Regions from separate parts of the Enterococcus sp. CR-Ec1 genome, predicted to be linked through region 1. Evidence: predicted binding sites of a transcription regulator. Region 1 holds the regulator's gene; each other region holds the start of a gene.
What was found. Region 1 encodes NrdR, which represses ribonucleotide reductase genes. Its sites were predicted from a motif close to ACACNATATATNGTGT; they were not measured.
Positions count from the first base shown of each region.

Region 2: the regulator NrdR is predicted to act here: its motif matches at 2,432-2,447, upstream of CXM95_RS04025 (vitamin B12-dependent ribonucleotide reductase).
Region 3: the regulator NrdR is predicted to act here: its motif matches at 2,848-2,863, upstream of nrdD (anaerobic ribonucleoside-triphosphate reductase).

Region 1 is NZ_CP025223.1:1,956,333-1,961,461, forward strand. Features, by position in the region: gene CXM95_RS09425 (hypothetical protein) at 1-63, opposite strand, end outside; gene dnaI (primosomal protein DnaI) at 87-1,019, opposite strand; gene CXM95_RS09435 (replication initiation and membrane attachment family protein) at 1,019-2,395, opposite strand; gene nrdR (transcriptional regulator NrdR) at 2,409-2,879, opposite strand; gene CXM95_RS09445 (FusB/FusC family EF-G-binding protein) at 3,083-3,724, opposite strand; gene CXM95_RS09450 (hypothetical protein) at 3,971-4,300, opposite strand; gene CXM95_RS09455 (ABC transporter ATP-binding protein) at 4,477-5,129, shown strand, end outside.
Region 2 is NZ_CP025223.1:858,006-863,134, forward strand. Features, by position in the region: gene CXM95_RS04015 (APC family permease) at 1-1,229, opposite strand, end outside; gene CXM95_RS04020 (hypothetical protein) at 1,789-2,328, opposite strand; gene CXM95_RS04025 (vitamin B12-dependent ribonucleotide reductase) at 2,470-4,947, shown strand; gene CXM95_RS04030 (DUF4430 domain-containing protein) at 5,035-5,129, shown strand, end outside.
Region 3 is NZ_CP025223.1:1,425,921-1,431,049, reverse strand. Features, by position in the region: gene CXM95_RS06870 (FtsX-like permease family protein) at 1-1,917, opposite strand, end outside; gene CXM95_RS06865 (ABC transporter ATP-binding protein) at 1,907-2,671, opposite strand; gene nrdD (anaerobic ribonucleoside-triphosphate reductase) at 2,958-5,129, shown strand, end outside.

The DNA.
Region 1 (5,129 bases):
GCAAGCTGTTAAAAGCAGCATTGCTGCAAAGGATAATCCTATTATTACCTGTTTTGTCATCATCTTCTTCCTCCAGTAATAGTCAGTTATTGGCCATCATTTCGTCGGTTTTTACCAGTCATTTGAATTTCTTGTGTCAAATAACGGATACGTTCCATAATGCGCTTGGCTTTTAATGGTTCGGATTCACCTCGTTGCGTCACCGAAAGATGCTGTTCTAACTCATGCATAGTAAAATTCGAAGTGAAAAAGGTCGGCAGTTGTTCTTGCATGCGGTATTGCAATATGACACCGAAGACTTCGTCGCGAATCCAGCTGCTCATCGCATCAGCACCGATATCATCCATCATCAAAATTGGGGCTTTTTTCACTGCATTCAGCTTGTCCCCCACTTGATCTTTGCCGATTGCTTGTTTCATCTCTACCGCAAATGTTGGAAAGTGGACAAGTGTCGTTGTATACCCCGCCTCTGCTAAATCTCTGGCGATTGCTCCAAGCAGGTAAGTCTTGCCAATCCCAAAACTTCCTACAAAGTAAAGGCCTTTATGAAATTCTTGCGGATTCGCTGTCAACTCACTAATAAAATCAACGGCGGCTGCGATAGCCTCCATTCGTCCAGGCGTTTGCTGATAATCTGCAAAGCTCGCTTCTTGAATATCTTTAGGCATATCCATCGCTTTGATGCGACTGCGGATCTCTTCTTGTTTCTGGTAAGCCAGTAACTCTTGGGTTGGCACATAGGTGACATCAATAAAATGAAAATTTAACGCTAAGCGTGGTTCATAGCCCGGTGCGATCATGGAAGGATCATTGATGCGGAATTTCCGCTTTTCTTGAACGAACTCATACAGTTTCGCATAGCTTTTTTGAATATCCGCTTCGGTCAATGCTTCTTCATTTTCGGCAATAAACGCTTTGACATCAGGATCTTGCAAAACTTCTGCCATCATTGATGAAAACTGATCACGGTAATTGCGTTTATCCAATAATTTCCCTAAGTTTTTTCCAACATCTTCCATTACTTGTCACCAGCTTTCTTATGCAAGTAGTTTTGCAGTTTTTTATCTAATTCTGCTTGTCGTTCTGGCGTTAATGCTGTCTCTTCCACTGGTTTTTCAGCCCAAGAAGGCAGCTTTTCTTCGCGAATGATTTTTTTGCCGCTTGTTTGTGGTCGGCTGCGTTTTTCCTTGGCACTTCGAACAAGGCTCCGAACATGCTTGATCGCATCTTCTGCCGTACCGATTTTTAATTCTGACCACTGGGCGGCAATATTATTTACATAATTTCCGGATAAAGCGGCATTGTTTTGGACTACTAAAACGTAATGAACCAGAACATTGATCACACTATTCGGCAATGGTGATCGTTCGACAAGGCTTTTGATCAACCATTGTTCTGAATCGGTCATAAAACTGTTTTTCTCCGCTTTGATCGCCTTTAGAAAAGCGATCGGTGCATTGTTCTCACTTTCTTGAATCAATAATACATCATTTTCTGAAAAACCATTCTGTTTTAAGGTATTGAAGCGGCGCAACTGACTTTCCGCTTGAGGATCTTCTCTTGTCGATGTTTTCGTGAAGGTCTGCCGCGATTTTTTCATGATCGCTTGTTCCAACTTCTTCTGATCGACCTCTCCTGTTGTCAAAGAAACATTGTCCGCCATCAAATCCAACAATTCCAACACATCATAGCCGTATAAGGAATGATATAGAACTAACTTTTGTCGAAAACTCGGCGTGAAATTAGCGGCACGGATATACCGACGTTGCGCTTCATATAAAAGAAAGTCCCAATCCAATTGCTTTTCGTCAAGCACCAAGTTTGCATTGGATTCTTGAAAAGAATTACTGACTGCCTGTAACGTTTCTTCATGAGAGGCGAAACGAGCGGTATTTAACCCATAGGCGGCTGAGAAGGATTGAGTCACTTCCTGATAATCGGTCAAGGAACACTGCTTTGGCTGATACAGCTTGACCAGCTGATTAAATTTACGCTCTCCGACTCTTTCCAACAACAGATAGGCATACAATTCATCTTGAAAAAACGCTGCTGGATGGACCGGTTCTTGCAACCAATACAGATAGGAGGATCCGTTTTGCAAATCTGCTTTTTCATATGATTTCAGCAAGCCGATACCTTCTAGGTTTTGCTTGGCTTTTATGAAGCGAGGCATTCCGACATTCATGGCATTCAAGATATCTAGATGCACGGTCGTCATCGACTCCTCGCCAGAAATGCTTTGGGCTTGGACATCGCTTGCTAGTGTCAAATACAACGCTAAAGCATCACTTTCAATAATTGGTTGATACAAATAAATGAGGGCGTCTTTCCCTTCCGTTGTAAGTGGACGGCTTTTGAACACTTTGTACGATTGATTCGGTAAACTATTGCCCACTTGTTGTCCCCCTCTATTCTTGTGGTTCTTTCGCTTTTTCGACGATGTCTTGTAGTTCTTTTAAGAAAACTGACATGTCTTTAAACTGGCGGTATACACTGGCAAAACGGATATAAGCGATCTCGTCTAAATCAACTAGATCTTCCATCACATACTCACCAATTTGTGTCGTAGATATTTCATTTTCACCAAGAGCACGGACACGACTTTCCACATGATCGACGATTGTTTCCATCTGATCCATTGTCACTGGTCGTTTTTCAGCAGAACGAATCAAGCCCCGTAAAATTTTTTCTCGGTTGAATTCTTCACGGGCACCATTTTTTTTAATGACAAGTAGGGGTGCCTCTTCGATACGTTCAAATGTTGTAAAGCGATAGCCGCAATTTTCGCACTCACGACGACGGCGAATCACACGTCCATCATCGGCTTGTCGACTATCAACTACCCTCGAATTGTTATGATGACATTTTGGACATTGCATAGTTCCACCTCATTTTCTCTCTTATGCGCTTACGTTTTCACGTAAAGTCATCGGTTTCTATGATTAATTATAACATGAAATCCATTGGTACAATAGCCAAAGTGGTTTATTCTGTTCATTTAATACAAAATTTAAATAATGCTATAACTGTTGTTTTTTTCAATGAGAAAAAACGGCAGAAAGATTTCTGCCGTTTCATTTCGTTATTTATCTTTCATTTGCAGCAAAGAAACAAAATCATGCAAATTTGCTGGCTGTTCCAACTGCTGATTGCACCTTTGGCTATCACGGCAAATATAATTCCCGCGTTTCGTATATGTTCCATCGCCGTTGCTCTTGGTCAAAGAAAGAAACATCGACACATTTCCTTCATGCTGGCACAAGGGACAGATCCCTTTTTTGACCTCGGTTGACACATGACCGTGAAGTCCTGTAAATCCCTGCTCAGTGGCTATGATCATAAACTTGCTTTGACTACCGATATCATCCCAAGCAAGATAAGTGGTCTCTTTTAAATCAACGGAAGCAAAATCAGGTATTTTCAGTTTTTTTACCTTCCGAAACATTTTTTCAATTTGTTTTGTTGTCGGCACCTGAAAGGGTCGGACGTACTCTTTGAGTTCTGTTAACAGCTCATTGCTGCGACTGATCGTCATCCCCTGTTGAAAGAAAGCAGCTAAAATTTCACGTGGTGCTGTTTCTTCTTCAGGAAAAAACTTTTCTATGGCGTCTTTGGTCATCGTTTCAACCGTTTTGATCGTTCGAGGATCATTCACCGATTGATAGGTTCGAACTAATTGGTATACTTGATGTTTAATTGAATGAAATTGGTAAGGTTCGATCATAAAAAAGCCTTCTTTCTAATTTTCCGTTTCCTATTGCGGCTGTTCTACTTTCTTGACAGTCGTACACAATGCATAAATAAGCATTTGATGACCACCTCCCAATTTCTTTGCTTCTCTCTATGCGATCTTAATGGATTATAATGAGATGTTGAGCAATTGTCAACTGAGTAGTAGTCTCTTGACTCTTCATCCACTCTGGTTAACAAAAAAATGCCTCGTCTAGAAGACGAAGGCATCCGTGTTCAGTTATAATTTATCTTCAATTCCAGTATAATGCTTCAGCTGGTCTGCATCTCGACGATCGGCAGAAGAAATTTTATTGGCATCAGGATTTTCAGCTCGCAACAATTCTTCACTGCTGACATTTTCTGGGGTAGTTCGATCATTGCGGGCATCGCGCTCGTCATTTTGATCTTCTAATTCATTGACTCTTTTTTGATCGTGCTCTTTCTTGATCTGACCTTCGTGTGCTTGTTCTTTCCCAGAATGGGCAAGTTCTTCATTATTGGTCCACTCACCGATTTTTTCTTTAGCCTTGCCAACGATCACATCTTTTTCGTCTTTAAAAGTACCCATAGTTATCATCCCTCCTGTATAGTTTCATCATAACAAGCATTCTGAATTCTGACAAAAGATATGAATGCGATACCAACCAACCAGCGAAATTTGGACTGATGTGTTATAATAGTAGGTATTATTTTCTGAATATTCTTATAAATGGAGGTGAAGAACCTGATTAGGTTCGATTATCGATGACAGTCCTTGATTTTCAACAGGTTTCAATCATTCGCAACCAAAAATTTTTATTAGAAACCATCAATTGGCAAGTGGAAAAAAATGAGCATTGGGCGGTTTTAGGCCTGAATGGCGCGGGGAAAAGTTTACTTTTGCAGCTGATTACAGGAACTTTATGGCCTTCTTCTGGTCACCGAACAGTCCTAGGTGAACGATACGGCAAAACGTCTGTCCCGGATCTTCAACGGCGCATCGGTTGGGTTAGTTCCGCTTTAAAAAATAAGTTTTATGGACGAGACCGGGCTGAAGAGATCGTTCTATCCGGGCTTTATTCCAGTATTGGTCTTTATGAATCTTATGATGAAAACCAACTGGACCAAGCAAAAGCACTTTTGGCTGACTTGAGGCTGACTCATCTGATCCATCGTTCCTATCACGTCCTTTCTCAAGGAGAAAAACAATTTGTCATGATCGCACGGGCCATGATGGCACAACCAGAGATCCTGATTTTGGACGAACCTTGTACGGGCCTTGATCTATTTGCGCGAGAAGAACTGCTAACCCGTCTGGAGGCTTTTTCACAACTGCCGAATACGCCGACTCTTCTTTACGTTACTCATCATACAGAAGAGCTACTACCGATTTTCACTCATTTGCTGATGTTAAAAAA
Region 2 (5,129 bases), 1.1 Mb from region 1:
TTGGTGTTTTTCACGAATTTATAATCGGAAGTAAAGCGATTGGCGTGTTTGTTGACTAGCATAAAGGCTAAGAAGACCCATAAGTAACGCAGTGGCATGACAACTGAATTCAAGTTCAGCAACCAACGGTACAGTTCGGTCATATTGCCGATTCCTAGTGCTGGAATAATGATCAAAATGCTTACCAGGATACCAGTCATAATATATCCATTTACTGGTGTTCCTTTTTTGTTTAGTTTTGCTAAGCCATTTGGTACAAATTCTGAATCAGCATCAGACAGTAATATTTTCAATGGGGCATCAATTGAAAAGGCCAAAGCAGAGATTTGCGCCAACGCATTGGCGATGGAATAAAGAATGACAAAGAAGTTGCCGATTCCGTAGAAGTTTCCAAGTCGTTGAAAGGCTTCATAAGCGCCGTTAACCATCAAATCTTCTGGAATATGGTTGGCATCAAAAAGCATCCCCATAGCAATCGAGCCGAGCAAGGCACATAACGCCACCATACCGGCTAAAAAGATCATGCCTTTTGGAAATTCTTTTGCAGGATTTTTTGTGTTATTTACGTAAGGCGAGATTTTTTCACAGCCGCCTACCGCAAATACCAGCATCGAGATCGTGGTTAAATAGGTAAAGTCAAATTTAGGGATATAGGTTGAAACAGATGACATGTTTGGTGTAGCAATTTCAGCACCAGTCATTGCTGGAGCGGTGACTGCTAAAAGAATAAAAAGAATCGACATCACGAACATGGCTGTTCCCGCGATGTTCCCAATCATTTTTAAGGTCGTCAATCCTTTAGAGGCAATCCATAAAAAGAATAGAAAAATAGCTAAACAAATCAACGAGACTTCCATGGAACCCATCGTCGATACAAATGTACCATTTCCTTTAAATAACCAACTCAAGGATACTAAGATTCCTTGGGGTTTTTGTGCCAAGTAGGGCACGTGAACGACCCAATAAGTCCAAGCAGCAAAAAAAGCCAACCGCTTTGTTGAGGTTTCTTTGATCCATGAGGAGACCCCACCACTTGACTCTTTGAAGGTCGATCCTAACTGACCAACACTTAATGCATAGGGTACAAAATAAAGAGCCATAATTAATAGCCACGAAACAACAACAGTCAATCCTTGTTGAGCGTAATTGTTTACAACATTTCCCAGTCCCCAAACAGAGACGAACGCCATCAGCGCAATATTATACCAGCGTAATTGTTTCTCATTCATCGCTTTCTCCTTCTTAAAATGATTTTTCTGACTGGTTAAAATAGAGCGTTTTTTGAAATTTAGTGAGAAAAAAATTTCTTTCCATAAGCGCTTGATCACTATCAAGTTTCTTATGCACTTTTTCACAAATGTCAAAGGTCAAATTGAATAAAAAAATTTCAGCTGCTCTTTTTTATCCAGTCATTGATTTTCCATAGTTAGGATAAACCTCTGAATTCTTTTGGTCAAGAAAAATTAAATTGTTATTTAAAAAAAATAATAAATTTCTGATGATAGAAAAAGTAAACATCATCATTCATTAATAATCTGAAAGAAATGCTACTACATTCGGTCAAGGGCGTGGATGAAATAGAGAACGTTTCATTTAAATGAATGGACGCATAAAGATGAAAGAAACCCTTTCGAAAGGCTTTTAGCTGTTACTTTTTGGATAGATTTTTAAGCAAAGGAAACAGAAGAGTAGCCATAGTTTTTTTGTTTTTCTAACAATAACTTTACGCTAACATTCTTTCAAAGAAACACGAAAACAAAGTTAGCCGGATTCTTCATTCCATCGAAATCACTGGTTTTTTTTCTTCAATTTATAGGAGTTGGGTGTTATTCGCTCAAATACTGGCCATAAAAGCAAATAAAAGACGAAGTTTCCACTGGCATGAAAGAAATCGAACAGTAGTCCTTGAAGGTAATAGGCAAGAAACGAAGGAAACTGATAAAGCCAAACCTCCATCAACGAAACGATCAAGCCATAAAGAAGTCCGCAAAGAAAGGCAAAGAAAGCTTGCAGGATACGATTTTTCTTGATGATCGGGATTTTTCCAAGCTGTTGAAAAAGAACGATGGTGCCGGTAAGTGCAGCCAATTGACTGATCGTCCAGGGACCCATGCCTAAATAGATATTTGTTCCGAGCAAACTTAGCAAGGCAATCATCAACGCATCGGTTAAGCAGTAAGAAAAAGCCACTAAAAATAAAAGGGCACTCATAGGCTGAACGTTAGGGATAAAGACAAAAACCAACCGTCCAACGATACACGCTGCGGTGAGCAGTGCTAAATGAGAAATTCTTTGAACGGAGAATACCTTGGATTGGGGAGGAAGCATGAAAATCGCCGACTTTCTAATTGATAATCATTCTCATTATACATGGAAAATAATATAATTCAAGATTGAAATACACATCATATAGTACGATAATAAAAACGGAGCACAATATGTTGTGTTTTTAGAAGGAGAGGGAAAGAAATGGACTACAAAAAACAAACGATTGAGAAATTGAACGAGGATATCAAGTTGTTCCAAGAAGTTTCGGCGATCACACCGGAAATGACCAAAACATTTGAGGGAATCGCTCGTTTGATTATGTTGGATCGTTACTCATTCAAGGATCAAACCCATCAAACGTTGGGTAAGGATGATTTGGTGATTTTGACAACGAAAGCTGATCCTAAATATCCTGCACGAGGAATCGGTATTGTGAAAGCAATCGATGGGGAACTAGTCTCTATCGAAGTGGAAGAGGCCTATCGTTCAGCGTTAGAAGATACTGATGAACAAGCCAGTGGACTTGTGAAAAGAAGAAAAAGTGACATTGAAAAACCGTTAGAACTCTTTTTTGAGCAAGTGGCGCATCGTGTTGCCAAAGGGATTTCTGCCAACGAGTCCCATGACCAGGAGCGCTTCCTTGAGACGTTTTACCAACAAATCGTGGCGCAAAACCTAATTCCCGCAGGCAGAGTACTTTATGGAGCAGGAACAAATTCTCAAGTTACCTACTTCAGTTGCTTTGTGATGCCTTTCATCCATGATTCCCGAAAAGGGATTGCTGTCCATCGACAAGAAGTCATGGAAATCATGAGTCGTGGTGGTGGGGTTGGAACCAATGGGTCGACCTTGCGACCAAAATCAAGTGTGGTCCACGGCGTCAGCGGTCGGTCTTCTGGGGCAGTTTCTTGGTTGAATGATTTGGCGAACTTGACGAACCTTGTCGAACAAGGAGGTAGTCGTCGCGGAGCGCAGATGATTATGATGGCAGATTGGCATCCAGATATTTTTACGTTTATTCTTTCTAAAGTTCAAAATCCTGCTGTATTGCTTCACCTGAAAAAAACAGTCACGAATGCAGCAATCAAACAACTGATCAATGAAAAACTGCAATTTGATCCTTTGACAAAAATGGAAGAAAGAATGTTCACTTATCTAGCGCAACTGCCTGAATCGTCAGATAAGGAACATAATGACATGATCCAAAAGGCAAAAGAAAAATTGCGAATAGGTGGCAGCTATACGGTAAAAGAAAGTGATTTCTTAACTGGTGCGAATATTTCAGTCTGCTTGACAGGAGAATTCATGGAAGCAGTGAAGACAGATGGGTGGTATGAGCTGCGCTTTCCAGATATTGACAATTATTCAGAAGCAGAGATGGCGCAATATGATGCAAAATGGGCGGAAGTCGGGGATGTGCGAGAATGGGCAGCAGCTGGTCATAAAGTCAAAACCTATCAAAGGATCAAAGCTCGTGAGTTATGGGAGTTGATTACTTTTTGTGCAACGTATTCTGCTGAGCCTGGTATTTTCTTTATCGATAATGCCAACAAGATGACGAATGCTACAGCATACGGACAAAAAGTCGTGGCAACCAATCCGTGCGGTGAACAGCCCCTAACCCCTTATGCCGTCTGTAACTTGGCAGCCATCAATCTCGCAAACATGGCGGATCGCCAGAAAGGCACCGTTGATTTTGCCAAACTAAAAGAAACCGTGAAAACAGCAGTTCGTTTCCAAGACAATGTTATTGACGCAACGCCTTACTTTTTTGACAAAAATGAGCAGCAGGCGAAAGGGGAAAGACGTGTTGGATTAGGGATCATGGGCTTGGCAGATTTATTGATCTACTGTGGGAAAAAATACGGATCGGCAGAAGGGAATCAATTCGTTGATCAAATTTTCGAGGCAATGGCAGTCACTGCCTATGAGGCATCCATTGAATTGGCGAAAGAAAAAGGCAGCTTTCCCTTCCTGATTGGAAAAAATGACCAAGAGACGCAAGCGTTGCGGAAGAAATTTGTCGATACAGGATACATGAAAAAAATGCCAGCGCACATCCACGAAGGCGTGCTGCGATTCGGCATTCGTAACTCTCATCTTTTGACCGTTGCACCAACAGGATCGACAGGCACGATGACGGGAGTTTCAACCGGTTTAGAACCTTACTACTCCTTTTCTTATTTTAGAAGCGGTCGACTAGGTAAGTTTATTGAAATCAATGCGGAGATCGTTGACGAATACCTGATGGATCATCCTGAAAGAACCAAAGCGCAGTTGCCGGCATGGTTCATTTCCGCTATGGAGTTGACGCCCGAAGAACATGTCGGTGTGCAATGCACCATTCAACGTTGGGTGGATAGCTCCATTTCAAAAACGGTCAATGCACCAAAAGGATATACAGTAAGCCAAGTAGCCAAGGTTTATCGAGATCTTTATGAAGGAGGAGCCAAAGGAGGGACCGTCTATGTAGATGGCAGCCGAGATTCACAAGTACTTACCTTAGAAGCGGTAGAAAATGAGCTGACCGCACAAGTTGAACCGCTGCCTGTCGTTCAAGTAGATGAACCCGTCGTCTCTGGTGAAATCTGCCCCATCTGCCATGAAGGAACCATTGAGGAAATCGGCGGCTGTAGTACCTGCACAAACTGTAAAATCCAATTAAAATGCGGGCTCTAAGAAAAAACGGGATTGATAAAATAACTCTTATCCGCATATTGGATAGAAAAACGATTAGTATTTTGACTATTGGAGAGGAAGAAATAGATGAAAAAAGTATTTGTCGTATTTATGCTAGTGAGCACATTACTCGTCGCTACAGGATGTCAACAGGCAAGTGTAACGTCAGAAAGCACGCAGCA
Region 3 (5,129 bases), 530 kb from region 1:
AAATACCGCATGCAAAATCGCCAATAAGGTGCCAGGCATAAAAATCCAAATGTTTTGCCAGTACACCAACTTGCGCACTTCATTACGGGTGTAGCCTAATTTTGTCAATAGTCGGTAATTGTACTTTTCCCGCTCCGTGTTAGAAAATTGCCGAACGATCAAACTACTAGACGTGGTGATCAAAACGATCACCCCAACAAATAGCGATACGAACAAAATGATTCCTGCTTGTCGTCGCACCCCGCGCATTGTTGTAAAGCGATTGGCTAACGTTAGCCGATATGCGGTCGTCTGACCACTATCACTACTTGAATCCCGAGCGGTCTCTGGATAAAAGCGTACGTTTTTTTGGTCGTCGCTAAATTCATAGGTCAATGGATGCGCCCACTCGATTGGCAGCTCTTCATCCAACAACTGTGTCAGCGCGTCTGTTTGCACCTTTTCGGTCTGTAAATAAGCAATGGTATAGGTGAATCCTTTGATTTGTTGGTACGCCTCATCTTGAATGACAAGGACATTGGGTAAAGAATAGCGTAAAGCACTATCACCAAAATAATCTTGTTCGGCTTGAATGAGTTTAAAATTATGCTGACTGCCGACTTTGACTTCATCGCGATATGTGATAAATGAACGAGTTACGTCGTATTGACTGTCAAAAAGTACAGCTTGCTTATCAGTACTCAGTCGAATCTCAGGAGCACCCGGAACCAGTTTTCGCAGACGCTGATAATCCGAAAGTGCCACCAGATTCACCATCATATTTTCGACACTTTCATCTTGCAATTCTCCTAGGTAGCGTGTCTGCACCGTCATATTGGTCATTTTGTAGGGAATTGCTTGTTCCGCTGTAATTGGCACATCCGACTTTTCTAAAAGGGTACGCAAGGCCCCTGCCTGCTCTCCTGACACCTGAAAGGAAGTTGGATAGATACGGTTCGTTGCTTGGTAATTCAAAGAGATGACCCCCATTGTTCCCCCTATCAATGAAATCGCGATTGCAGTGATAATCGTCAAAAGGGCGTAGCTTTTCCACGTCCTTTGCAAGTAAGCACGCACGTTATTGTAAGCAATCAACTTCGCCCCTTTGATAAGGCGTTTTTTTGGTTTACTCAAAAAATACAACAGTGCTGGCAAGGAACAATCAAAAAAGAGATAGGTTGCCGTTATACAGCAAAATAGAATCAGTAAAGGGATCCATAGAATCGCTGAAAAATCTTGCGTATACGTGATATAGTTGGTCCATGTTTCCCTTAGGGTCAATGACAGATAATACCCTACCCCAAGTAAAATCAGACCTAGGACCCCCATCAATGTACGAAACGGAGTCATTTTCATTTTTTTGATCGGTAAGCGGTATTCGGTCTTGATCAATTCACTCATTGGGGTACGCCAAACAAAAAGGATCACTTGAATACTCAATATAATCATTGCGGCGATAAAGACAAAGACCGTCGAAAAAATCGATTGCGGTGAATTAAAGAAATGACTGGTCAAATTTAGGCCCATTGCCCGAATCAAAATCATTGAGAAGAATTTTGAAAAAATAATTCCCATAAAGATACCGGTCACTAGAGAGAAAAAATTTAGTAAAAACGTTTCCCGTAGCAACAGCCAAGCAAGACGACCTTGCCGCAACCCCAAAAGCTGGTAAACACTGATTTCTTTTTGTCGCTGACTAAGAAAAAAATGATTGGCACTCAGCATAAAAAACAAGACGACAAAGGCAACCACACTGCTGCCGAATCCTAAAACCCCTTCAATGCGGATGTCTTGCTGGACCCGTTGATTCAGCAGACGATCATTCATCAAGGCGTTAAAGGAATAAAAAATCATCACGGCGGTCATCATACAAATAAAATACACCATATAATTGCGAAACTGCCGCAAAAAACTCCGCCAGCCGATTTTAAACAACATGGCGCGGACCGCCTCCAATCGTAGCCTGCATATCGATGATTTTTTCGAAAAATTCCTGACGGCTGCCTTTTTTGACAACTTCCGCAAAGAAGACACCATCGCGAATGAACAGAATCCGATTGCAGTAGCTGGCGGTAAAAGGATCGTGGGTGACCATCAAGATCGTCGTTTTTTCTTGTTGATTGATCTGCGCTAAATACCGTAACAATTCTGTTGCCGCTTTTGAATCAAGGGCTCCCGTGGGTTCATCAGCAAAAAGGACCGCCGGACGACTGATGATCGCCCGAGCAGCAGCGACCCTTTGTTTTTGCCCTACAGACAATTCTTCTGGGTAGCGATCCAACAAGTGTTCGATCCCTAACAAATTGGCCGTCTCCTCGATACGTACTTGGGTTTCCTTCACGGGCAAACGATCAATCGCTAAAGGCAGCAAAATATTGTCTCTGGCTGTCAATGTCTCTAAAAGATTAAAATCTTGAAAGATGAAGCCAATCTGCTGACGGCGAAAATCGCTGAGGGCTTTTTCCGACATTCGGGTAATGTCTTTGCCATCGATATAGATCGAGCCTAAGCTAGGTCGCATGATTGAAGACAAAAGATTCATCAAGGTCGTTTTCCCAGCACCGCTTGGCCCCATGACCCCAACAAATTCTCCTTGATCCACTGCAAAAGAAAGGTTATCTAATACTTTGGTTTGATTGAAACGGGTGCCGTAACTTTTTGTCAGATGCTTCACATCGATCATATTTTTCACACAGAACCCTCCTTTAAAAAAATTCTCTCCTTATGGTAGCATACTTTATCATTGAATACTTCTGCTTCAAAACAGAGAAAAAATATATTTAAAAAAGTTTTTATTCATTATGTGAAACATGGAACAACCAAATCCTTAATCTTATCAAGTTTTCTCGAAAACACCTCAATGAATATACACCATATATTGTGTATATCCAAAACACAAACCCTTTTCGACTACTATATATAGTTGCTCATTTCTACAATTTGTTTTATTATATTGTGGAAGATAAGGAGTGGTAGAAATGATGAACATTAAGAGAAATCCTGAGCAAGGGTTGGAAAGACAGTCCGCTTTGCGTCAGTTAAAAATCGTAAAACGTGATGGACGGCTTGTCGATTTTGATGATCAAAAAATTTATGATGCGTTAGTGAAAGCCCTGAGAAAAATCAACGGTGAGCTTTCTCCCATCGACCACGAAAAAATCACCGAGATCGTTGACAGTGTCGATCACGAGATCGCGGAACGTTTTCGTACAAATGTAAAAATCTATGAGATCCAAAATATCGTCGAGCATATCTTGTTAGCAAAAAACGAGTATGCCTTGGCTGAAGAATATATCAACTACCGGACCCATCGTGATTTCGAACGCAGCAAAGCAACAGACATCAACTTTACGATCAATAAATTGATGAATAAAGATCAATCGGTCGTCAATGAAAATGCCAATAAGGATAGTAACGTGTTCAACACACAACGTGATTTGACCGCTGGGATCGTAGGAAAATCGATTGGTTTGAAAATGCTGCCTCCTCACGTGGCAAATGCCCACCAAAAAGGCGACATTCATTACCATGACTTGGATTATCATCCATATACCCCAATGACTAACTGCTGCCTAATCGATTTTAAAGGCATGCTAAATAATGGATTTAAAATTGGGAACGCCGAAGTGGAATCGCCAAAATCGATCCAAACGGCCACCGCTCAAATCTCACAAATCATTGCAAATGTAGCATCGAGTCAATATGGTGGCTGTTCTGCTGATCGAACAGATGAATTATTGGCTCCTTTTGCTGAGTTGAATTACCAAAAACATTTAAAAGATGCCGAAGAATGGATTGAGACACCCGAACGTCGGGAAGCTTACGCGAAGAGCAAAACCCGCAAAGATATCTACGATGCAATGCAAAGTCTAGAATACGAAATCAATACGTTATTCACCTCTAACGGACAAACGCCGTTTACTTCCCTTGGCTTTGGTTTAGGAACCAACTGGTTCGAACGGGAAATTCAACGAGCGATTCTCCAAATTCGCATCAACGGGTTAGGCAGTGAAAAGCGTACTGCTATTTTCCCGAAATTGATTTTTAGTATTCGCCGTGGGGTCAACTTGGCACCTACCGATCCGAACTATGATATTAAAGAACTGGCTTTAGAATGTGCCACTAAACGGATGTATCCGGATATTTTGAATTATGATAAATTGGTTGAATTGACTGGCAGCTTTAAAGTGCCGATGGGCTGTCGTTCTTTCTTGCAAGGCTGGAAAAACGAACGTGGTGAAGAAATCAATGTCGGTCGGATGAATCTAGGTGTCGTGACATTGAATATTCCACGGATCGCCTTAGAAGCAAATGGCGATCAAGAAAAATTCTGGTCACTGCTGGAGGACCGTCTGCAAATCGTTAAAGATGCCCTTGTCTATCGAGTGGAACGCTGTAAAGAAGCGAGTCCCGCCAATGCGCCGATCCTTTATATGTATGGGGCTTTCGGTGAACGTTTGGATCGCAAAGACAATGTCAACGAATTATTCAAAAACAAACGTGCCACTGTTTCGCTTGGTTACATTGGTTTATACGAAGCTGCTTCGGCTTTTTACGGTGGAACTTGGGAACAAGACCCAGAAGCAAAGGCCTTTACGATGGCGATCGTGAAAGAATTGAAAGCTCATGCCGATGCCTGGGGCGATGAATACGGCTATCATTTCAGTGTGTACTCGACCCCTAGTGAAAGCTTGACCGATCGTTTCTGTCGCTTAGATACCGAAAAATTCGGTGAAGTTGAAAATATTACCGACAAAGAATATTATACCAATAGCTTCCACTATGATGTGCGGAAAAATCCGACACCATTTGAGAAACTTGATTTTGAAAAGGACTATCCAAAATACTGTTCTGGTGGCTTTATTCATTACTGTGAATATCCAGTCTTGCAGCAAAATCCAAAAGCGTTAGAAGCAGTTTGGGATTACGCATATGATCGGGTCGCTTATCTTGGAACAAATACCCCTATCGATCACTGTTACGAGTGCGGATATGAAGGAGACTTTAATCCAACCGAACGAGGCTTTGAATGTCCACAATGTGGCAATCACGATCCAAAAAGTTGTGATGTTGTCAAAAGAACCTGCGGGTATCTTGGAAATCCTCAAGCTCGCCCGATGGTCAACGGTCGTCACAAAGAAATCTCTGCT